Regions from separate parts of the Pragia fontium genome, predicted to be linked through region 3. Evidence: predicted binding sites of a transcription regulator. Region 3 holds the regulator's gene; each other region holds the start of a gene.
What was found. Region 3 encodes sigma-54, which starts transcription at its own class of promoters, with help from an activator protein. Its sites were predicted from a motif close to GTTGGCACANNTTTCGCTNT; they were not measured.

Region 1: a site for sigma-54 is predicted at 4,392-4,411, ahead of norV (anaerobic nitric oxide reductase flavorubredoxin). Genes of this name have one in related genera too.
Region 2: a site for sigma-54 is predicted at 3,459-3,478, ahead of glnK (P-II family nitrogen regulator). Genes of this name have one in related genera too.

Annotation. Positions count from the first base shown of each region.
Region 1 is NZ_LR134531.1:2,259,696-2,268,203, forward strand. It holds gene EL341_RS09790 (P-loop NTPase fold protein) at 1-549, shown strand, start outside; gene gss (bifunctional glutathionylspermidine amidase/synthase) at 656-2,533, opposite strand; gene norR (nitric oxide reductase transcriptional regulator NorR) at 2,749-4,290, opposite strand; gene norV (anaerobic nitric oxide reductase flavorubredoxin) at 4,455-5,885, shown strand; gene norW (NADH:flavorubredoxin reductase NorW) at 5,897-7,030, shown strand; gene tehB (SAM-dependent methyltransferase TehB) at 7,068-7,931, shown strand; gene EL341_RS09820 (c-type cytochrome) at 8,074-8,508, shown strand, end outside.
Region 2 is NZ_LR134531.1:1,250,711-1,259,218, forward strand. It holds gene EL341_RS05250 (SmdA family multidrug ABC transporter permease/ATP-binding protein) at 1-257, shown strand, start outside; gene EL341_RS05255 (SmdB family multidrug efflux ABC transporter permease/ATP-binding protein) at 259-2,031, shown strand; gene EL341_RS05260 (hypothetical protein) at 2,622-2,834, shown strand; gene EL341_RS05265 (hypothetical protein) at 2,869-3,075, shown strand; gene glnK (P-II family nitrogen regulator) at 3,546-3,884, shown strand; gene amtB (ammonium transporter AmtB) at 3,923-5,209, shown strand; gene EL341_RS05280 (serine/threonine transporter) at 5,277-6,578, opposite strand; gene tesB (acyl-CoA thioesterase II) at 7,080-7,946, opposite strand; gene EL341_RS05290 (YbaY family lipoprotein) at 8,202-8,508, shown strand, end outside.
Region 3 is NZ_LR134531.1:3,402,206-3,410,713, reverse strand. It holds gene pmbA (metalloprotease PmbA) at 1-958, shown strand, start outside; gene rnk (nucleoside diphosphate kinase regulator) at 1,035-1,442, opposite strand; gene rapZ (RNase adapter RapZ) at 1,765-2,637, opposite strand; gene ptsN (PTS IIA-like nitrogen regulatory protein PtsN) at 2,767-3,276, opposite strand; gene rpoN (RNA polymerase factor sigma-54) at 3,296-4,726, opposite strand; gene lptB (LPS export ABC transporter ATP-binding protein) at 4,783-5,508, opposite strand; gene lptA (lipopolysaccharide ABC transporter substrate-binding protein LptA) at 5,552-6,076, opposite strand; gene lptC (LPS export ABC transporter periplasmic protein LptC) at 6,060-6,647, opposite strand; gene kdsC (3-deoxy-manno-octulosonate-8-phosphatase KdsC) at 6,644-7,192, opposite strand; gene kdsD (arabinose-5-phosphate isomerase KdsD) at 7,246-8,214, opposite strand; gene EL341_RS14700 (hypothetical protein) at 8,355-8,508, opposite strand, start outside.

The DNA of each region.
Region 1 (8,508 bases), 1.1 Mb from region 3:
AATACAGAAATTGAAAACATTTCACTAGGCGATTTTGACTCAATGATTTCTATTTTAAAAGATTTTGATGTTAAAGTTGAAAACTATATTAATGATTACATTAAGTTATCTTCATTAGAATATAATGAAAATGAGAATAATTCCGTCCATTTTAATTTAGCAATGCGTGATGTAAAAAATAAAGATTTAAGGGAAAAATTAATCAATAAATTCGAAAATAATAAAAAAGTCAATCTAAATCAAGTTGTTTCACGACTCGCATCAAGTAATGGTTGGAATCCTGATGATGTTTCTTATTTGAATTCGTTATCAACACAAGACTTTGTTAATTGGATAAAAGAACGGGAAAGCGATGTGGCAAACGATATTAGACGTGGATTATTAAAGTTCAAAGATTATAACGATAAACCAGCCTATATAGAAATAACAGATAAAGTTACTCATGCCTTAAAAATTATAGCCGCAGAAAATAAGCTTAATTATTTAAGGGTGAAGAGCATGTTTAATATAGATATCGCTGCTACAGATAAAACAAATCAAGAAAAATAATAAAACATCTAATAATACGGGGCTTATCCCCGTCGATCTCCCTTAACAAAACGGCGCCCCATGCCAACCGCACCGAGCGCCGAATTAACACCAATCCCACCCCGGTCTAACAAACAAAATCCCCATCATCCATCACCCGCAACGGGTCTATATCACTCTCTTTCTTAATTACCAGACCGTTCTCAGAACGTACACAAACACCGCCATAGTGACCGCCAACGGTGAAAGTACACAGTTGAATATAACGTCCATCGACCTCAGGCAAGCACCATAGCTGCTGGTAGATATTTTTCTGTCCGGCGAATTTTCCGGAGGTTTCATCCAACACCTGCTCATCGTGACTAATCAGTCCGATATTATTACCACAGCGTCCGGCAATCGGCTTGACTGCATACCCACTCTGCTCCAGTTCCGCGTTCAGCTCAAAATCCGCATCCAGCAGGTAACGATGATGTGGGAACAGCGACCAGAGCACCGGCAAAATCGCTTTATTACTGGGGATAACCGTCCACAGCGGCTCAAATACCATCACTTCAGGGCGCAACAGCACATCAATCAGCCGTACATTATTTTTCGGATGTCCGGTGCGAATAGGCAGCGCGGCGTGATCTTCCTCGCTCTCTACCCGCAACTGCTCCAATGCGGTTTCCCATGCCCAAGTTTTCCAAACGCAGTTCACTGGTCGATTATCGCCATCTACTAATAAACCGGCGGATTCCCACTGTAGTTCATCCAGACCGTGCAGGATTTTACTGGCGAAGCCCGCCTTGGTTAGTGCTCGCTGCATAAACTGAGCGTGATAGCTCTCCTCATCGTCATGATCCTGAAGGATATGAACAAATGGTCGTGCATCGCTATGCTTCCAGGCATCCGCTAGCGCATCAAGCAGATATCTTCCCGGATCGTCGCCCAGTACACCTCCGGCCTGCTGCGCCCATTTTCCAAGTATCAACCCGGTTTCGGCATGACAGGAGGCGGAATCAGCATTGTATTCATACACTTTAAGACCGCGCTCATCCATGCAAAAATCAAGACGCCCGGTGATCATATGATGGCGACGGCGCTGCCATGACAACCTCAGTCGAGGCCACAGTGCTTCAGGAATATCAAACAGCGCCAACAGATTGTCATCTTTCAACACTTTATCGGTGGCGTGTAAATACATGAGATGCAATTCGTTGGTCGCATGAATCAACTCCTGCTCAGCACTTTGGGAAATAGTAAAATAGCGGTATGGATCGGCGTTAAACACATGCCCATGGTTCGATTGTATATAGGCATGTTCCAGTGAGTCCTGTTCGTTCAGCCATGCACCGTTAAACTGCCCTTGATTGGCAACACGTTCGCTATGAATGGTCAGATAAGGTGCCGAGATCTGCGGCTGCGGTAGACTGTATTGGCTGTCCTCGGTCTGGATCATCCAGCCCAGAATTTCAGTATCGTCAAAACTGTCCTGAATAAAGTATTTTCCATCCTGATGAATCAGTGCTAATTCACGCGTCCACTGCTGTCCCGCCGGTAACGGACTGTGGCTCACATTCTGCTCCACCACTCGTACCCGATCGGCCAGTACCTGAGTGATGATCGCCACGTGCCCGGTATGTTCAAATTCACCGCCCTGCTGCCAGATCAACAAAGACCCCGCGACCGGCAATCGTTCACAGCCGTTGGCAAACGCTTGCAGAGGCAGAATATTATCGTTTACTACCTGACGTAAATAGCGCAATGAGAAGATCTCATAGGCCATTCTGACATCGGTAAAGACCGTTCCGTAGTTAAGGTAAAGAAAACGACGGGCAAACTCGACGCACTGCCACTTATAGCCCATATACTCATTATCTCGATAGCTTCTAAATGAAGCGTCATCAAGCTTATCCAGATTTTCTATCGAATCATAATCCGAGGAGTAAATGGCTACGCCGCCGGGCGCATAACCCAGCAGCGTACCGAAAGGGGCGTGTTTTACTGTGGTATTTTTACACATAGCGGGACCTTACATGAGTGTAGCCATTGCCATAGCAACAGAAATAAAAATCCATCTAAAATCTGCAGGCAATCTCCAGTCAGATTCACAATGTGGCGCTTGTTCTTGGTATGTGAACCGGTAGTCTGAACCCTTAAAGGATCAATGACAGTTATAATAGCACCGTTATCAATATAGCAAACTCGGTTTAGGCCACCGTAAGATACTTGCTAACGCTATGCCTTCATTCCCAGTCGTTTTGCTAAGCGATGCAAATTGCCGACATCAAGGCCTAACGCTCTTGCACTGGCGGACCAGTTCATCTGATTATCCTGCAATGTTTTAGCGATAGTCCGGCGTTGAAAGTCCTGTGTCACCTGCTGAAGATTTAATGATAATGGGGCATCTACCGTCGCTGTAACGCTACTTTTTGTCTCTTCTTTACACTCAGATATCGGTAAATTAAACAGATAGCGATACAGTAACACCTCACTTTGATTTTGTGCCGCTCTGGCTAAAACGGCCGCTCGTTCAATGGCATGTCTCATCTCACGTACGTTACCCGGCCAGTTATAACTTTCCAACATGGCAAGCGTATCTGGGGGAAGGCTAAGCTGTGTTAGCCCCAATTTATTGCGAATCTGCTCGACAAAGAATCCCGCCAATAACACAACATCACCTTTTCTGTCCCGCAATGGCGGAACATAAAGCGGAAATACGCTTAAGCGATGAAAAAGATCGACTCGAAAACGCCCCTCAACCACCGCTTGCTTGAGGTCACAGTTGGTTGCAGCAAGAATTCGTACATTAACCCGCTTGGTACTATCTTCCCCTACCCGTTGCAAATCGCCATATTGAATCACCCGCAAGAGTTTAGCCTGAAGTACCAGCGACAGCTCACCGAGCTCATCCAGAAATAACGTGCTGTTATCCGCCATTTCAAACTTACCGGTTCGGTTATGTATCGCTCCGGTAAACGCACCTTTAACATGACCAAACAGCTCACTTTCCGCTACGCTTTCAGGCAATGCCGCACAGTTCAAATACACCATGGGTTTAGCCGCTCGAGGCGATAAACGGTGTACCGCATTAGCCACCAGTTCTTTACCGACTCCCGTTTCACCGGTAATCAACACATTCAGCTCTGAGCTGGCAACCACATTAATCTCATGCTGAAGCTGCTGCATTGGTTTAGAAAGCCCCACCATCTCCTCATCGGCGCGATACACACTCTGTTTTCTGAGATCGGCCTCACCAGAGGTGGGCAGCGCCTGTTTTTCCAACATAGAAACCAAAAGCGCATTGTTTAGCGCTGACGATGCTAAAGCACCGATCAACCAAAGCTCCTCATCACTGAATATGTCAAACTGCGCCGGATTCAGGCTGTCAAACGTCAATGCACCGATTAATTCCTGATCGGCAAACAGAGGTAATCCTACACAGGCATGAACTTTAAGCTCATCGTGACCGGGTATCAAACCATCATAAGGATCGGGTAAATGGCTATCGGCCGGGAAACGTACCACGTTACCGGCACGGGCAATGGCTTCCAGTCGGGGATGAGCTGAAAGAGCAAATCGCCGACCGAGAACATCCGGTGATAAACCGTCGATAGCTAACGGCCTGAACTGCTGATTTTCATAGCGTAATAATGCCGATGCATCGCACTGTAATAGCTCTCTTACGCTGCTAATCAACCGTTGAAAACGATCTTGCCCGGACAGCCCATGCTGTAATTCGATTGCAATATTAGCCAAAGATTGAATTGATAAGTTCATAATTTGTCATTTCGACACAGTTATAGTCATTTTGACAATCATACTGCATTGTCAAAATGACTAATAGCTTTTTAATTATTATAAAAATCAATTAAATAATAGTTGGCATGTAGTTTGCAATAACCATAGAAGGAAACCATTTAATGTTAATTTAGGAAACCACCATGGCGATTCAAGTTAAAAACAATATCAGTTGGGTTGGACAAAGGGACTGGGAAGTGCGTGATTTTCACGGCACGGAATACCAAACGACTCAAGGGAGCAGCTATAACAGCTATCTGATCCGTGAAGGTAAAAATGTACTGATTGATACCGTAGATAAGAAATTTAGCCGGGATTTTGTCGCTAATCTGGAGCAAGAAATCGATCTTAATACTCTCGACTACATCATTATCAACCATGCAGAAGAAGACCACGCGGGCGCATTAAGCGAGCTGATGGCTCGAATCCCTAATACCCCTATTTATTGCACCACCAATGCTATCGACTCGATCAATGGCCACCATCACCATCCTGAATGGAATTTCCACACGGTGAAAACCGGCGATTCGCTGGATATTGGCAATGGCAAGCAGCTGATTTTTGTCGAAACACCAATGCTGCACTGGCCTGATAGCATGATGACCTATATGACCGAAGACGCGGTGTTATTCAGTAATGATGCTTTCGGTCAGCACTATTGCGATGAACACCTGTTTAACGATGAAGTCGATCAGACTGAACTGTATGAACAGTGTATCCGTTACTATGCCAATATCCTGACGCCTTTTAGCCCGCTCGTCGCACCTAAAATTCATGAAATTCTCGGTTTTAATTTGCCGGTATCCATGATCGCGACATCGCACGGTATTGTATGGCGTAAGAACCCAACCCAAATTGTAGAAAAATATCTCGAGTGGGCGGCGGATTATCAGGAAGATCGCATCACTATTTTCTACGATACCATGTCTTCTAATACCCGCATGATGGCTGATGCCATTGCTCAGGGGATTCATGAAACTGATCCGGCAGTGGCGGTAAAAATCTATAATATTTCCCGCCACGATAAAAACGAGATATTAACTCAGATATTCCGTTCCAAAGGTGTACTGGTCGGTTCATCAACCATGAATAACGTTATGATGCCCAAAGTTGCCGGTATGCTGGAAGAACTGGCCGGTTTGCGCTTTCGTCATAAAAGAGCTTCCGCTTTTGGCAGTTTTGGCTGGACCGGCGGTGCCGTCGATCGTATTCAAACACGTTTGATGGATGCCGGATTTAATATATCCCTCTCTCTTAAAGCTAAATGGCGTCCTGACTGTAGTGCACTGGAAGAATGTCGCGAGCACGGCGGTAAAATTGCCCGGGAATGGGCGCTGCACCCGCTAAACACTCCAGCGCCATTAATTTCATCGGCCAACAACGCCAATAAATCTGAAATAACGGCGGCCAGTGATGGCGTTTGTATGATATGCAGCGTTTGTCAGTGGGTTTATGACCCTGCGCTGGGCGAACCGCTACAAAACGTAGCACCAGGAACCTCATGGTCCGATGTACCAGAATCATTCCTATGCCCTGCTTGCGCATTGGGTAAATCAGTCTTTGATCCAATGTAACGGAGGACATAATGGAAAATAATCTTGTTATTATTGGTTCCGGTTTTGCTGCGCGCCAACTGGTGAAAAATATCCGCAGGCTCAATAAGCAGGTAGCCATTACCTTAATTGCGGCAGACAACTGTGATGAATACAACAAACCGGATTTAAGCCATGTATTCAGTTTGAAACAGTGTGCTGATGACCTAACGCGTCAATCAGCAGAACAATTTGCTCAGGAAAATAATATCACGCTGTATGCCAACACGCGGGTAACCATGATTGATCGTCATATTAAACAGATAGTATGCGGCAATCAGCACATCAGCTATCAAAAGCTGGTGTTGGCAACCGGTGCACAGGCTATCGTCCCCTCTGTTTCGGGAGACGATTCGATAATCACCTTCAACAGTCAGGATGAATACCGACAACATCAGGATCGGTTGCAGACAGCAGAAAAAGTCATGGTACTGGGCGCCGGTCTGATAGGTAGTGAACTGGCGATGGATCTACAGCGTGCGGGTAAACAAGTGATATTAGTTGACCGTGCTCATAGCTTACTATCTCTGGTTATGCCGGCAGAACTCAGCAGCCGTTTAACCCATAAATTTAGCCAAATAGGGATTCAGCTAGCCCTGAATAATGAACTTACCAGCATAGAAAAAACCACTAATGGCATTAAAGCGACGCTACGTAACGGACTCGTCACTAACGTGGATGCCGTTATTGCTGCCATTGGCCTTAAACCTAATATTTCACTGGCTACCGCAGCCGGATTAGCTACAGATTGCGGTATTCAGGTTAATAGCCAATTACAAACCTCAGATACTGATATTTATGCTCTGGGCGATTGCGCCGAAGTGGAAGGCAAAGTGCAGCCTTTTCTGCAACCAATTCAATTGGCAGCCATAACGCTGGCGAAAAATCTACTGGGTGCAACGGAGAAATTACGGCTGCCAAACATGCTGACCAAAGTAAAAACCCCTGACCTACCGCTGTTTTTAGCCGGTGAAACCCATCGCCAAGATCTCAATTGGGAAATAGCGTTGAGTCATTCTGGAATGGTTGCTCGAGGTTTCGATCGTTTACAGCAACTTCGCGCTTTTATCACCAGTGAAAGCCATACGTCACAGGCTTTTATCTTATTACGTGAGCTGACTTTTTAATTATCGCGCCCCTGGACGGGGAAACAGGATGTCACCTATGAAAGAATTATTATGTTATAAAACCATGCCCGTATGGAATAGTAAAAATCTGCCGGTAAGCTTTACCCGGCAACACAACACTAAGCCCGGAACTTGGGCTAAATTAACGATACTAGAAGGCAGCTTAAATTTCGCCATCATGACCGAATCCGGTGAAACTACCGAGACACTGGTTTTTACTCCCGAGAGCGATACGCCTTTTGTTGAGCCCCAACAGTGGCATCGGATTGCTTCCTACTCCGAAGATATGCAGTGTCAGTTAGCCTTTTACTGCACCGCTGAAGAGTATTTTAGTAAAAAATATCAGTTGACTCAGACCCACTCTGAAGTGGTTGAAGCCGTGAAGCTGATCCCTCCAGGTAAAGCGCTGGATTTAGGCTGTGGTCGTGGCCGTAATGCGCTCTACTTAAATCTCAAGGGGTTTGAGGTCAGCGCTTGGGATAATCATTCCACCAGCATTGATGACCTTAATAACTTGATACAGCAAGAAAATCTATCAAATATTACCGCTAGCGTGAACGATTTAAACCGTATCGATTTTGCCGGTCACTACGATTTTATTCTCTCTACCGTGGTATTGATGTTTCTTCATCCGGACAGGATCCCTGCATTAATCGATAACATGCAAAAGTGTACCGTAATCGGGGGATATAACTTAATTGTTGCCGCCATGGATACCGAAGACTATCCATGTCCAATGCCATTCCCTTTTACCTTCCAGCCGGATGAATTAAAAAGGTACTATCAGAATTGGCAAATCGTTAAATATAACGAAGATGTCGGTCAGCTACATAAAACTGATTCCGACGGTAACCGCCTAACCCTACGTTTTGCAACGCTGTTAGCACGAAAAATAGACTAGACCTTTAAGTCCGATCTCATAGATAAAACCTAACATCATAGCGGTTCACCGGGCGCATGCGCCCGGTGAACTTCATCAGATTCAAGCTAATCCAGCGCGTACGCTCAAGGGTGCCTCCGGTGATGTATTAACTACGCTCACCCTGCCGACCGGCGACCAACAGCGCGGACAAACTGACTGGAATAACTATTGTTCCGCCTGCCACGGTGCTCAGGCGGATGGGAATTCTGTCGCAGCCCGTAGCCTACTGCCGCGACCAACCAATCTCACTGCCTTTAGTTATGATCCACTGGCTTTCGCGACTATTCTGCATAATGGCGTCGCGGGTTCATCCATGCCGGCCTGGCGTGATCTCTCGCCACAGCAGGTTGCCGATATCTACGCTTGGTTAACCACCTTACGGACGAAAGCGGATAACAAAGCACTCAGCACCGCCAGCATCGCTCAGGGCGCTGAGTTATTTGCGAATAACTGTACCAGTTGCCACGGGGTAAATGGCGACGGCCAAGGTCCGGCGGCGGCGCTGTATAAACCGGCTCCGTTTGATTTTCTGCATCAACAGCCGGACGCACAAGAG
Region 2 (8,508 bases), 1.9 Mb from region 3:
TTTTGGATGATGCTTTATCTGCCGTTGACGGGCGGACCGAATATCAAATTTTGCAAAATTTACGTGGCTGGGGACAAAATCGTACGCTGATTATCAGCGCCCATCGGCTTTCCGGACTATTGCATGCCAGTGAAATACTGGTGTTGCAGGATGGAAAAGTAGCCCAGCGAGGCACGCATTCTGAACTGGCTGAACAGATGGGATGGTATCGTAATATGTATCGTTATCAGCAATTGGAAGCGGCACTGGATGAGTGATATGAATACGGATAGCAATCATAAATTCCGCCAGCTTTGGCCGACGTTAAAACGTTTACTTTCCTATGGCTTACCTTATCGACGTCCATTGACGTTGGCGGCGATATTACTGTGGTTAGCGGCTGGGGCTGAGGTATGTGGCCCGGTCTTGATCAGCTATTTTATCGATAATATGGTGGCCAAAAACAGTATGCCGACCGGTAAAGTTATCGGGTTAGCGGTGGTGTTTCTACTGTTACAAATTTTGGCGGCTACCCTGCGCTATAATCAGGCGTTGTTGTTTAATCGTGCCTCAGTAGGGGTTGTTCAGACGATTCGTAGCGATGTCATGGATGCGGCACTTAAACAGCCAATCGCGGTGTTTGATACACAGCCGGTTGGTCAATTAATCTCAAAAGTGACCAACGATACCGAAGTAATTAAAGATCTCTATGTGACGGTTGTTGCCACAGTATTGCGTAGTGCCGCGTTAATCAGCGCGATGCTGATTGCGATGTTTAGCCTGAACTGGCGGATGGCATTGGTGGCAATGATGATGTTCCCGGTTGTATTGATTCTGATGGGACTTTATCAACGTCACAGTACTCCTATTATTCGTCAGGTACGAAGCCTGTTAGCGGATATTAATAACGGTTTTAACGAGGCTATCAGCGGGATGGTTGTTTTACAGCAGTTTCGCCAGCAGGGGCGTTTTGGCGAGAAGCTTGGAGAGACAAGCCATGTGCATTATTTGATGCGCCTTAAGACGTTAAGGCTGGAAAGTCTACTATTGCGACCATTGCTGAGTTTAATTTCTGCGCTGGTGCTAAGTGGTTTATTGATGCTGTTTGGCTTCAGTCAGGAAGGGGCCATTGGTGTTGGCGTGCTGTATGCCTTTATTAACTATTTATCCCGATTAAATGAGCCATTAATCGAATTGGCATCTCAGCAGGCCATGTTACAGCAGGCGGTGGTAGCGGGTGAGCGAATTTTTGAACTGATGGATGGCGAGCAGCAGCAGTATGGTGATGATCTTCGTCCATTGGCTTCAGGTAAGGTAGAGATTAATCATGTGGACTTCGCTTACAACCCGTCTAAGACGGTGTTGAAAGATATTAATCTACAGGTTCCATCGCGTCATTTTATTGCGTTAGTGGGGCATACCGGGAGCGGTAAAAGTACGCTGGCGAATTTGCTGATGGGGTATTATCCCTTGGTTAGCGGCGAGATTTATCTTGACGATCGTCCCTTGAAAACGCTGAGCCATCAGGTATTACGTAGTGGTGTCGCCATGGTGCAGCAAGATCCCGTGGTGTTGGCGGATACGGTATATGCCAATATTGCTTTGGGTCGTGATATCAGTGAAGAACAAGTCTGGCAGGCGTTACAGATTTCTCAGTTAGAACCGCTGGTAAAAGAGATGCCTAAGGGCATTCATACTGTATTTGGTGAACAGGGTAATAACCTATCCGTAGGGCAGAAGCAATTGTTGGCGTTAGCCAGAGTGCTGGTTCAAACACCGCAAATCCTGATATTGGATGAGGCCACGGCGAATATAGATTCCGGAACTGAGCAGGCAATCCACCGTGCATTAAGTGCCATTCGTCATAAAACGACGCTGGTTGTGATTGCCCATCGTCTTTCAACCATTGTGGATGCCGATCAAATTGTAGTACTCAACCGAGGTGAAATTGTTGAGTCAGGCAATCATCAGCAGTTGCTGGCGCAAAAGGGACGTTATTATCAGATGCATCAATTGCAGTTGGCCGCTACGGAGTTGGAAGCGCCTCTCTGATTTTTTTATCTATTTTTTTCAATTTTCCCCGGCTCTATTGAGCCGGAAATATTGTGCTATGCCCTATTGGGAATGCAAAACAATATCATTACTCTTTTGTTAATGTATTGTTGTGATTTCGATCCACTGTTTTTGGATTTTGACAATCTGAGTTTAAATTAAAATCATCGACAAATTATTAATGTATTTACAATTCATATAATAAAGACTCATCGAATAACGTTTATTTTTTTCTTTATAAATCATCAGATAACATTTTTCAATTTTTACTCTTATTAGAAAAATGAGGCGCTTAATAATGTGATTAGACCAGTTATTTTATAACAATATTGTTAAGGGGAAATATTGTTATTAATTGAATCTATTTATATTTTTTATCTTAACTTGAAAACAAAATATTATTTTTTCTTGTTACACTTAATTTACAATCCAATTACTCAGGTCTTACGATCGCTGACAGAATTCGGTCTAGTATCTACTTCAGATTTAACAGAAACGTTATGTGAAGCTAAATCAAATTAGCATTCGGTCTATCACTGCATGCTGAATATTAAACGCAATGTAAGTTAACAATCCTGAGGATATACCAAATGAAAAAATTATTACCTTTAGCAATCGCTTCAATGTTCGTACTTTCTGGTTCTGTATTCGCTGCTGAGACAACTGCTGCTCCGGTTAAAACTGAAGCTCAGCCAGTTTCAGCTACGCAACACAAAGCAGGTGAAAAAGCTAAGCAGCATAAAAAGCATGTAACAGCTAAGTCAGAAACTAAACAGCCAGCTAAAGACGCTGCTGCTAAGTAATTAGAATCATTAACTGATATCCAAGGTGTACCAAATGAAAAAATTACTTCCGTTGGCCGTAGCCGCAATGTTTGTTCTGTCTGGATCAGCATTTGCTGCTAGCACAGCTACACAACCCGTTAAAGATGTACAACACGCATCGGTTACTAAACATAAAACTGCTCATAAAGCTAAACAGCATAAAAAGCAGGTTAAAGCTAAATCAGAAAGCCAACAGCCGGCTGGTACTCCGTCAGCTTAATATCAGGTTTGTTTATTGCGTAATAAAAACCCCGGTCTCGGGGTTTTTGCATTTTAGCTTGGTAAAAAAGGATTATCGTTGAGTGAATTGAAAATCGTTGCATCATAATTTATCTATTAAGCACTATTTTAGTGCGTAACGATGTTTAATGAATTTGGTTTATGATTTATTCAACGTCATAGTTATCTAACCCGTAAAATAATACCTGAGTGTTTATTTTTTCATTTCGCAACGTTAAGTCAGCTTTCCACTTTAGTGATATACCATCATTGCCTGAAATATCAGCATGGCACAAGATTATTTCCCTCGATCACTCTCCAATTTAAGCCGCAATTTATTTATTCGATCTACTCTTTTTAATTAAAACGAACATTTTTTTATATATTGGCATGTAACTTGCTTTTGCATGTTTGTTAGCTATTTGTCAGTAAATTGTTTTTAACCGTTGGTTTGAATCTGAGGAGAGGCATATGAAACTGGTCACGGTGGTGATTAAACCCTTCAAGTTAGAAGATGTACGCGAAGCCTTATCTTCAATAGGCATTCAGGGATTAACGGTTACTGAGGTGAAAGGATTTGGGCGACAAAAGGGGCATGCTGAGCTTTACCGCGGTGCCGAGTACAGTGTGAATTTTTTACCCAAGATGAAGATAGACATCGCGATGTCTGACGATCAAGTTGAAGGCGCAATAGAGGCCATCACCCAGTCAGCCTACACCGGGAAAATTGGCGATGGAAAAATATTTGTGACCGAGTTGCAACGGGTCGTTCGTATCCGCACCGGTGAAACTGATGAAGACGCGCTGTAATTCACTTATAGACTCAATTTTGGAAAGGATGGAATAACATGAAAAGATTTTTATCCACAGTGATGCTGAGTGCATCGGCCATATTTCCAGAAGTGACCATGGCGGCTGAAAATGTAGCCGATAAGGCTGACAACGGTTTTATGATGATCAGTACTGCATTAGTACTGTTTATGTGTATTCCAGGTATCGCCCTGTTTTATGGTGGTTTATTACGTTCAAAAAACGTGCTTTCTCTGTTAACTCAAGTGATGGCTACTTTCTCTTTAGTCAGCGTACTTTGGGTGATTTACGGTTATAGCTTGGCCTTTGGTGTGGGAAATGATTTTTTCGGTAATTTCAACGGACTATTGTTGAAAGATATCCACCTGACGGACGTAACCGGCACATTTTATAAACTCATTCACGTGGCTTTTCAGGGATCGTTTGCCTGCATTACCGTGGGATTAATCGTTGGTGGTTTTGCCGAACGAATCCGTTTTTCTGCGGTTATGCTGTTTGTATTTATATGGTTTACGTTGGCTTATTTACCGATGGCTCATATGGTCTGGGGCGGTGGATACCTATTTAAACTGGGCGCCATTGATTTTGCCGGTGGAACAGTAGTGCATATCAATGCGGCAATTGCGGCGTTGGTGGGTGCTTATATGCTGGGTAAACGTAGTGGCTTTGGGCGTGAGGCATTTAAGCCCCATAACTTGCCGATGGTTTTTATTGGGGCGGCTATTCTATACGTTGGTTGGTTTGGTTTTAACGCGGGCTCAGCCAGCGGGGCTAATGAAATTGCCGCTTTGGCATTTATTAATACCCTATCAGCAACGGCAGGTGCGGTATTGTCATGGTTAATGGCTGAATGGATGCTTAGAGGTAAGCCTTCACTTTTGGGAGCCTGCTCTGGTTGTATTGCGGGCTTAGTAGCTATTACGCCTGCTGCGGGGTCTGTCAGTATTGGGGGCGCGCTAATACTGGGGATTATTGCAGGTGTTGCCGGACTTTGGGGAGTTGTGGTTCTTAAGTCATGGTTGAAAGTAGATGACACCTGTGATGTGTTCGGAGTACACGGAGTTTGTGGCATTGTTGGCTGTATCGGTACCGGTATTTTAACCTCGGCTAGCTTAGGTGGGACGGGTTATGCTGAAGGTGTGACCATGCTAAAACAGGTCGGTATTCAGGCTGCCAGTATCGGTGTCTGCTTACTCTGGTCGGGGCTGGTGGCTTACGTTGCTTATAAAATGGCTGATTACTGGCTTGGTTTACGGGTACCGGAAGAAGTGGAACGTGAAGGACTGGATGTGAATAGCCACGGTGAGAGTGCCTATAACCAATAATCTGTCGCTCATTAGGTTAACAATAAAAAAGACGGCTTATGCCGTCTTTTTTACGAACATCAACTTATTAGGCAAACAGCGTGTAAAGAATCGCTGAAATGGCTATTAGTCCCATGATGACAACAAAGATATTGCTGAAATGGCCGCGATATTTTTGCATAGCAGGGATTTTATGAATGGCATACATCGGCATGATAAACAGAATCATAGCGATAACTGGGCCACCCAAGGTTTCGATAATACCCAGAATACTTGGATTTAACGTAGCGATAATCCAACAAGTAATAATCATGAAGACCGCGGTGATTTGCTCTAATCTCTTGACCTTAACGGGTTTACCTTTGGAACGCAGAGACTTAACCATTAGTCCTTGCATACCTTCGCTCGCGCCAAGGTAATGACCCAGAAATGATTTAGTGATAGCTACAAATGCAATAACCGGAGCAACATACTCAATTAATGGCGTTTGGAAGTGGTTTGCCAGATAAGACAGAATAGAAATATTCTGAGCTTTAGCTTCAGCCAGATTAGCCGGGCTCAGACTTAATACACAGCTAAATACAAAGAACATGACGGTAAATACCATCATCATATGGGCATAGCGCAAGATTCTGCCACTTTTCTCATCTGCATTTTTACCGTAGGTTTCTTTTTGGCTAACGGCAAAAGAGGAGATGATAGGGGAGTGGTTAAAGGAGAACACCATGGTTGGAATGATCAGCCATAAGGTTAACAGTAATCCTTTAATACTGGCAGCATCAAAAGTGGTATTCGCCTGCTCAAAGATTGCGCCACTCCACTGTGGAATCAGATATAAAGCCAGCAGCATAAGCACGACGACAAATGGATAAACCAGAATACTCATGGCTTTTACTATCATATCGCGACCGAAGTGAACAATCGTCATCAGACCAAGAATCAGGATGATTGACAATAACCAGCGCGGTGGTGCGGTCATACCCATTTGAACTTCGATAAAGCTGATGGTGGTATTGGTAATACCCACACTATAGACCAACAGAATAGGATAAATAGCCAGGAAATACAGTAAGGTAATTAATGCACCAGCAAATTTGCCAAAGTGTTCTTCTACCACCTCAGTGATATCACCACCTCGGGATGAACCGGATAATACAAATCGGGTTAATGCGCGGTGAGAAAAGTAAGTCATTGGAAAGGCAATGATCAGCATAATCATCAATGGCCATATGCCACCTAAACCAGCATTGATGGGCAGAAAAAGCACACCGGCGCCGATAGCCGTACCATAGAGACCCAACATCCACGTTGTATCTTGTTTTTGCCATGTTGATGCCTGAAGTTTTGAATCTGTATCCGGCATCGATACTGAGATGTCTTTGACCGACATTGATAACCCTCATCTGAGAAAAATAGAATATTGAAGCGTGCGTATTCTAGGGGGAGTTTCCATCAGAAGATATGCATTAGATCACAAATTTAGCACTTTAGTCGGTGGTTTGGGGTTGGATATAGAGTAATAGTTTATTATTTCAGGAAATATTGCTGGGATATTTTTGATTATATTTCATCCGGGGTATAAAAGGCTGCTGAAAATAGAATGGGGTTAGTTAAGTTTTATAGCAGCGAAAGTTTCGTCCACTATCAATACAGAGAATAAATTAATGTTGATGCACGTGGCCGAGCAGAGGGCGTTAGGGTTAACGCACCGGCGCTGATTTGCTCCCGGCAAAGCAGCGCCTCGCCCATCATCCTTGATGGGCGTGCTCCCTCACTCAGTTGTCGGCTGAATTCCAGCGCTCAATAGAAAGGGCGAAAGATAAAATTCACTTTTCGTATTTTCTTAACTAATCAGAATGATGCTAAAAGCATTCTTTTTAATTTATTGCTATTAATCATTATGATAACGGATCACGCCTTCCTGGGATGTTGAGGCGACGAGCAGACCATCTTGAGTAAAGAACTGACCGCGAACAAAACCACGAGCACCTGATGCTGAAGGGCTTTCCACTGAGTAAAGTAGCCAGTCATCCAGTCGGAATGAACGGTGGAACCAAATAGAATGGTCAATGGTTGCTACCTGCATACCCGGCTGTAGCAGGGCTACCCCGTGCGGCTGTAAAGCGGTGGGTAAAAAATTAAAGTCAGAGGCATAGCCCAGTAAATATTTATGAATGCCGGGGTCGTCAGGCATTTGACCGTTCGCCCTCAACCAGACATAGCGTACTGGCTCGTCAATGTCGGCCTGAAGTAAGTTGTGGAATTTTACCGGACGCATCTCAATCGGCATTTCATTACAGAAAATATTCTTCATGGGTGCCGGTAGGAGATGGGCTACTTTTTTAGCGATATCAGTTTCTGAAGGTAAAGTGTCTGGTTTAGGGACGACGGGCATGATTGCCGCCTGATGATTGAAACCTTGTTCATAGCTTTGATAAGAAGCGGTCATATAAAAAATGGTTTGGCCGTTTTGCAAGGCGCTCACGCGGCGGGTGCTGAAGCTATGCCCGTCACGAATAATCTCCACTTCGTACTCTACCGGCTGATGACTATCGCCAGGACGCAGGAAATAGCTGTGGCAGGAATGAGCATTTCTTTCCGGTGGCACCGTTTGTTTAGCTGCGGATAGCGCTTGACCAACAACCTGACCACCAAAAAGCTGCCTTAAGCCCAGATTTTGGCTTTGTCCGCGAAATCGGTTAGTGCCAATTTTTTCCAGATGGAGTAATGCCAGTAAATTCTGTAAAACTTCGCTCATTGTGCGAGGATCCTGTTCGATAATATATGGGTATTGATGCACCATATCATAAGCGGTTGGGCTCTATTTGTGCCAGTAATGCGTGGAGAGGGAAATTTATTAGAATATTTAATGACTTGGTTATAACTTCAATAAATCGTAAGAAAATAACCATATAGTTTGGTTTTACGATTTATGTTGGATAGCTAAACTGAGTTTTTAATATTTTTAAGCTAAAATACTTTTTCTTTTTTGTCAGTAGAGTCGGGAGTAACGATGAAATTCTTAACGCTGTTAAGCAATGCAGCAATGGTGGTTGCATTAGCCGGTTGCAGTAATGATCAACACAATAATGTGTTAGCTGAGAACGCCCTGACGGTGACCGGTAGCGTTATTTACCGTGACAGAATGGCGCTGCCAGACAACGCCCAGATTACCGTATTGTTGGCGGATGTTTCTTTGGCTGATGCGCCCGCTAAAGTTATTTCAACGGTAACTTTCCCGAGTAAAGGAAAACAGGTTCCGTTTATGTTTACACTGCCCTATAACGTTGAGCAGGTCAATGCGGCTCAACGGATTGCGC
Region 3 (8,508 bases):
AGATGCGGATAAGTTTATTCAGCAGGCGGCTATCGCTGAACGCGTGGCCATGCAGGCAGACTCACGTATTACCAATAGTGAAGGTGGTAGCTATAACAGCCACTATGGCATCAAAGTCTACGGTAATAGCTACGGTATGCTGCAAAGCTACTGTTCAAGCCGTCACTCGATGTCATGTTGTGTGATTGCCGAGCATAACGGTGATATGGAGCGAGATTATGCGTATACCATCGCTCGTGATGTGGCGGATTTAAAAAGTGCTGAGTGGGTAGGACAAGAGTGTGCTCGTCGTACTTTATCGCGCCTTAATCCACGTAAGCTACAAACCATGCAAGCGCCGGTTATGTTTGCAGCAGAAGTGGCAACTGGGCTATTTGGTCACTTAGTTTCTGCTATTAGCGGCGGCAGTATTTATCGCAAGTCATCATTTCTGTTAGACCATCTCGGAAAACAGATTCTGCCAGACTGGCTGACTATTAGTGAACATCCTCATTTATTAAAAGGGATGGCTTCTACGCCGTTTGACAGCGAAGGTATTCGTACCCAAGAGCGGGATATCGTGAAAGCGGGTGTACTGGAAACCTTCCTGTTAACCAGCTATTCCGCTCGTAAGCTTAACATGACGAACACCGGTCATGCCGGCGGGATACATAACTGGCGGATTAAAGGGCAGGGTAATGATTTCAACGCCATGCTGAAGCAGATGGGACGCGGTCTGTTGGTTACCGAACTGATGGGACAGGGCGTTAGTACTGTAACTGGCGATTACTCTCGCGGCGCCGCTGGTTTTTGGGTAGAAAATGGCGAGATCCAGTATCCGGTTAGCGAAATTACTATTGCCGGTAACTTAAAAGATATGCTGCGTAGTATTGTGACGGTGGGTGATGATATCGAAACGCGCAGTAATATTCAGTGTGGTTCAGTACTGCTGGAGCAGATGAAAATTGCCGGTGAGTAGTTTTCACAACAGACGTTAACGATCTGAAACCGACTTCCTGAGTGAAGTCGGTTTCCGTTTTAGCCCTGGCGGTAGCTTAACGAAACTCGCCAGCGGCTTCTGGCTGATATATCAGTTCCAGAACCTTAATTTGGGCCACTGTGCCGTTTGGCAGGTGCCAGCTAATTTCCATCCCTACACGCAATCCTAACAAGGCTGCGCCAATAGGCGCCAGAACAGAAAGCTGTTCATTGCTGTCATTTAGGGACTGAGGGAAGACCAGAGTACGGGTCCGTTCTTCCTGATTGCTGAGATCGAGAAACCGCACGCGACTGTTCATGGTGACGACGTCGGCGGGAATTTCTTCAGGCGAGACAATTTCAGCCCGATCGATTTCTGAATTAAGTGCCTGAGCCACCGGAGATGAAGCGAATTCAGGGTGTTCAAGCAGCATATCGATACGCTCTGCATCCAGTTCATTAATGATTATGGCGGGTTTAAGCATACATCACTCCGATAATTTCTTTGATTAGAAAAGCCCTATCTAATTTTTGGGGTTCACATTCCGCAGGTCTCGTTGGTAAAAGCCATATCGTTGTCTGCGGCGTATCTAAAAATACCAAACAAAATAAAACCCCCGCAGATTATATGCGGGGGCTAAGAGCATTTATTTCCTGATATTAATAAAAACTGGCTAAATTAAAGAGATCAAGATCACGCTTTGTTGCTTCCGGTTTTTATATAACATCTTATTTTTTGGCTGTTATCATATTGATAACGCGTTACGAGAATCATATCAGCAAACTTAGCAGAAGGCCAATTTGTCATCAGTGACTATTCTTCCCGTCGTTCTTACGTTTTTCTAAGGTGCGATGGCGTGACTGCACATTTTTGCCACGGGAGCGGAAATAATCCGCCAACTGTTCTGCCACGTAAACAGAACGGTGTTTACCACCGGTACAACCAATAGCCACGGTTAAGTAACTGCGGTTGTTAGTTTCCAGCATCGGTAACCATTGTTCAAGGTAACTGCGAGTCTGATAAATAAAGTTGTGTACTTCCGTATGGCGATCGAGGAATGAAGCCACCGGTTTGTCCAAACCCGTCATTGGGCGCAGTTTAGGATCCCAGTGTGGGTTAGGAAGAAAACGCACGTCGAAAACGTAGTCGGCATCGATGGGGATACCGTGTTTAAAGCCAAAAGACTCAAATACCATCGTCAGTTCACGTTCACGTTTGCCTAACAGACGAGTACGTAGCATTTCAGCCAGTTCATGTACCGACATCTCTGCGGTATCAATGATCAGATCCGCTCTGGAACGGAGTGGCTCAAGCAGGCTATCTTCTTCATCGATGGCACTTTCCAGAGAAAGATTCTTATTGGATAACGGGTGCAGACGACGGGTATCGCTGTAACGTCTGATTAACGTATTGCGATCGGCATCGAGAAACAGTAGCTGCGGAGAGAAATCACCCGGTAAATTATTGAGAACTTCTTCCAGAATTTCCGGTGTTTCAGGCAAATTGCGTACGTCGATACTTACTGCTGCAGAAGTACCACGTTCAGCCAGCGTTTCCGCCAATTGTGGTAACAAAACAACCGGTAAATTGTCGACACAGTAAAAACCCATATCTTCCAGCGCACGAAGCGCAACGGACTTACCTGAGCCTGAACGGCCGCTGACAATCATCAGCACCATGTTGCTATTCCTCTTTCGTCATCGCGGTACGATTATTAATTATTACCGTTAGTATCTTGATACAACACATTATGTGTTGTTCTGTTCATACGCACTTTACGCAATAAACGTTATCATGAACTCTGTTTTTTAAACAGATTGATTTTCAGGCATTGAATTATCATTGTCTGAGGTTTCTTTCGTAAAGAGCTGATAAACTTCTTCATCCGTTTTTGCCATACGTAGCTGGCGGCACAGCGTTTTATCGGCCAATCGCTGGGCAATGGCTGATAGAGTTTCCAGATAAGATTGGCACCCTTCAGCGGGGACTAAAAGAGCAAATAAAATATCAACGGGTTGATTATCCACTGCATCAAAACTAATCGGTGCGTCTAATGTGATAAACACGCCGATAGCACGAGTGGTGTCTTCTTCCAGTTTTCCATGTGGAATAGCAATACCAGCACCAATACCGGTACTGCCCATACGCTCGCGACTGAGGATCGCCTCAAAGACTACGCTAGTAGGAATATTGAGCTGGCTGGCGGCCAATTCACTCACGATTTCCAAAGCACGTTTTTTGCTGGTGCAGTGAACGGCGCTGCGTGTACTGTCCAGTTTCAGAATAGAGCGTAATTGCATGGTAGATAGCGTGTTCATTATTGTAGGAACCATAGAGTCAGATCAATTGTTTACGTTGATTTGACGGGGGAATAGATAATGACTCCCTGTACTTTGCTACCGTCCGTCTGGCAACAATAATCCCTTGCTCGGTCAACATATCTGCGATTTTACTATCGCTAAGCGGTTTACCGGGATTTTCAGTTGAAATCAGTTTTTTAACCAACGCACGAATCGCGGTAGAAGAAGCTTCTCCGCCGCTGTCCGTATTTACGTGACTAGAAAAGAAGTATTTTAACTCAAATATGCCTCTTGGGCTATGTAAGTACTTCTGAGTTGTCACGCGCGAGATGGTTGATTCATGCATATCAACGGCTTGAGCAATATCGGCCAATACCATTGGCTTCATATGTTCAGCGCCATATTCAAAGAATTCTTCCTGTCGCTCCACGATACATTCTGTCACTCTAAGTAGCGTGTCGTTACGACTTTCCAGACTTTTTATCAGCCATTTGGCATCTTGTAGATTAGTGCGAATATATTGATTATCGCTGGCATTATCACCGTTCGCCATTGAGGCGTAATGCTGATTAATCTTTAATCGGGGCATGCTTTCAGTATTGAGCTCAACGCTCCACTTACACTGAATTTTACGTACCAGAACATCTGGAATAACGTATTCTGATTCGCTGGCGTGGATCGATTGGCCCGGTCGTGGATCGAGCTGCTGAATTAACTGCATAGCTTCTTTCAGCGACTCTTCATTTAAACGGCCGAGCTTCATCAGCGTGCGAAAGTCATGGCTGGCCAACAGTGTCAGATGTTGATCGACAATTTGCCGCGCTTCAGATAAATAGGGAGTTTTCGCATCAAGCTGAGAAAGCTGAACTAACAGGCACTCGCGTAGATCGCGAGCGGCGATGCCAATGGGATCGAAACGCTGAATACGTTTGAGAACCGCTTCAATTTCATCCATCTCGATATCATCAAGCCCCAGGCTCTCTAAGATATCTTCCAGCGGAACAGTCAGATAACCCGTAGGGTCTACCGCATCAATAATGGCGGTGGCGATGGCTTTATCCACGTCAGAGAACGGAGTGAGATCCATTTGCCACGTGAGATGATCCTGCAATGTCAGTACGGTTTCGCCCTGAAATACCGGCAGTTCATCACCACCATAGTCGTTATGGGTACCGGAAGGCGTTCCTGCGGTATAGACTTCATCCCACGAGGCATCAAGGGGTAAATCCTCAGGAATATCGGACTGCTGTAAGGCTTCGCTGGTATCGAGTTGCTCGCGGTCTACATCTTGAGGCGAGTCGATTTCATCATGGTTATCGTCCTGTTCCAGCAAGGGGTTACTTTCCAGCGCAATTTGAATTTCCTGCTGGAGTTCAAGCGTCGACAGTTGCAGCAAACGGATCGCCTGCTGTAACTGGGGAGTCATTGTTAACTGCTGACTTAGCTTGAGCTGTAAACCTTGCTTCATAGTGACATATTACACTTCTTGTCCTTTATTCCGACCGTGAGTGGATATCTCGATGACTAAAGCCGGAACTCATTACCTAAGTAAACCCGTTTAACATGCTCATCTTCCAGAATGGAGGATGGCGTTCCGTGAGCGATGAGGTGACCCTGACTCACAATATAAGCGCGTTCACATACGTCTAACGTTTCGCGCACGTTATGGTCGGTAATTAATACGCCAAGTCCGCTATCCCGTAGATGTTCAATGATTTTTTTAATATCAATGACCGAGATGGGGTCAACCCCGGCAAAAGGTTCATCCAGCAGGATAAATTTGGGGTTGGCGGCCAGCGCACGGGCGATCTCTACTCGACGGCGTTCACCACCAGAGAGGGATTGCCCCAGGCTTTTACGTAAGTGCTCAATGTGGAACTCTTCCAGCAGCTCGTTAGCGCGATCTTCTCGCTGTTCGCTGGAGAGGTCGTTGCGAATTTGCAGCACGGCCATCAGATTGTCATACACACTCAGGCGACGGAAGATCGAGGCTTCCTGTGGTAAATAACCGATACCCCGACGGGCACGAGCATGCAGAGGGAGCAGGCTAATATCTTCACCATCGATGAAAATTGAACCAGCATCACGCTGAACGATACCGACCACCATATAAAAGGTAGTGGTTTTACCTGCACCGTTAGGACCGAGTAAACCAACGATTTCTCCGGAGTTTACGGTCAGGCTGACATCTTCTACAACCCGGCGACCTTTGTAGGCTTTGGCCAAATTCTCTGCTGTTAATGTTGCCATGCGCTGTTGTTTACTCTTGTTATCTGATTGCTGTTAAAAATAATTAGTCTTTCTTCTGGAGCTGAGATGGTACCAATACGGTAGTGACGCGTTTTCCTTTATTACTAAACGCTTCCATCTTTTGATCCTTCACTTTGTAAGTAATTCTGTCGCCCTTAACGTTGCTATCCAATTGTTCCAGATAGGCATTACCGGTTAAGTCAACAAAGTCATTGGCGAGCTCGTAACGAAGTTTAGCGCCATGCCCTTTGACTGGCTTACCGCTGTCTTGCATTTGGTAAAAGGTGACTGGATTACCAAAGGCTTCCACCACTTCTTTACCTTTATCGCCTTCAGAGCGAGTGACGACCACTTTATCCGCACGGATATCAATGGAGCCCTGTTTAACAACAACCTCACCGGTGAAAGTGACGATATTCCCGTTCATATCCAGCGATTGCTGGGCTGAAGTAATATTAATGGGTTGATTGGTATCATCTTTTAATGCAAAAGCAGAGGCGCTGGAAACCAGAAGAACGCCGGCTATCACAGTATTAACGATGCCTTTACGGTTATGGATTAGTGGCATGACCGGCTCTTGGTTGAACTTCATAATAGGTTTTTACCTTTTCAATCAGCTTCGCTGTTTTATTGCGCAGGTTACCACGCATTTTCATTCCTTCGGAGGTAAAATTTGCTCCGTACAGAGTCACGTTGTCATCAGAGCTGATATCCTGCGTAATCAGGTTAACTTCAGCACTGTTAGTTTTTATTCTTTCCAGCTGCGATGTGGTTGTCAGACTGTTGACCTCCACATTGTCATAAAGATAGAGCATTCTTTCTTTTGTCAGCTTAGCGCGATCTGAGCGCACCGACCAGGTAGCGACATGGTCTTTATCGTACATAATCATTACGGGTTTGGTGAACCAGGTATCTTCTGGTGCCGCATAGTATTTTACATCCTCAGCGGTCAGTTTATAGCTGAGCTGACCTTCTGGATTGTACACTATAGTGACCATTTGTTGGGTCTGGTAAGTTGGCTCTTTATCATCTGGCGGAATAGTTATTTTTTTTCCTTTAAAATCAGTCAGATTCCAACCAATCAATCCCAAGGCAATTAACGTCAAAATAATCGTCAGGCTCAGCTTTGCTTTACTCATATTGATAACCCTTGCGCACCGTCGAGTTTATCCTGTGCCTGTAAAATTAAGTCGCATAACTCACGAACCGCACCACGCCCACCGGCAATATGAGTCACATAGTGGGCTTTCGGTATGAGCAATGGATGGGCATCGGCCACCGCCACGGCTAAACCCACTTTTTGCATCACTGGCCAGTCAATAAGATCGTCCCCAATGTAGGCGATCTGCTCCGGTGTCAGCGCTAATTCACGGAGTATTTTGCTGAATGCAATCAGTTTATCAGACTGTCCCTGATAAAGGTGGGTTATTCCTAATGTTTTCGCCCGGTTTTCGACTAATTTAGCGCTTCGTCCGGTAATAATAGCCACATCAATACCGGAGGTGATCAGGCAGCGAATGCCGTAGCCATCACGCACATTAAACGCTTTTAACTCTTCGCCCTGATTGCCCATATAAATCAGGCCGTCAGACATTACACCGTCAACGTCACAAATCAGCAGTCGAATGTTAGCGGCACGCTGAAAAACATCTTTGCTTACAGCGCCATAGCACGTGTTAATCATATTTATACTCTTTTGAAACGCTTCACTAAAATAATGGAATCCGCTATTTTGCCTTAAACTACGCCAGCACGCAGCATGTCATGCATATGAACAACGCCTTCCAGTCGGTCACCCTCGGCAACCATAACTGCGGTAATGTGGCGTGATTGCATCAGGTTTAGGGCTTCCACCGCTAACATATTGGGGCTAACGCGAATGCCGCCTTTGGTCATCAGGTCGGCAATTTTAGCATGGCTGATATCGACACCCTGATCGAACACACGGCGTAAATCACCATCGGTAAATATACCCTGAATAATCATGTCATCATTGCAGATTATGGTCAGACCCAGATTTTTTCGGGTAATTTCTACCAGCGCTTCACGCAAAGACGCCTCTTTTGTTACTCGAGGAATTTCATCGCCCGTATGCATAATATCACTAACGCGTAACAGCAGTTTACGGCCGAGCGCTCCCCCCGGATGGGACAGGGCAAAATCATCAGCAGTAAACCCTTTGGCTTTCAACAGGGCGACGGCTAAAGCATCTCCCATCACCAGAGTGGCGGTTGTGCTGGTAGTTGGGGCAAGGCCCAAAGGACATGCTTCCTGAGGAACGTTGATGCATAAGTGAACGTTCGCCGCTTTAGCCATTGAACTGTTCGGATTACCGGTTATACAGATGAGGGGTATTTGTAGGCGTTTAATCACTGGAATTAACGCCATCACTTCACTGGACTCTCCAGAATACGAAATAGCAATGACGATATCGTCAGCGGTAATCATCCCCAGATCGCCATGGCTGGCTTCACCCGGATGCACAAAGAAAGAGGGCGTACCGGTACTGGCGAATGAAGCGGCTATCTTGCAGCCAATATGCCCTGATTTACCCATGCCCATCACTACAACTTTGCCTTTGCAGTCAAATATCATGTTACAAGCGCGTTCGAAGTCTTGATTAATATATTGATAGAGTTGTTCAAGACCGGCTCTTTCGATATCAAGAACCTGTTTACCTGCTTGCTGAAAATCAAAATTGGACATTACTCAGTCTCACTGTATTCAATAAACTATCCCACAGCGTCTATCTGATAAGCGCTGCGGATACTAAGCGTACACAGAATACATCAGTACACTAATATAAAAGATAAAACCGGCCAGTCATCCAATACCCGATCGTTGCATTAATTGGCCGCGGCGATAATATTTTCCAGCATGATGTCATTTTCATGCTTATACATATCGGTGATTGGCGCTGCTAGCACCGGTAAGCTAGTACCCATAGCGACAATTGTGAGGCTTATTATCAATTCACTCAAGCCTAAATAACGCGCCACC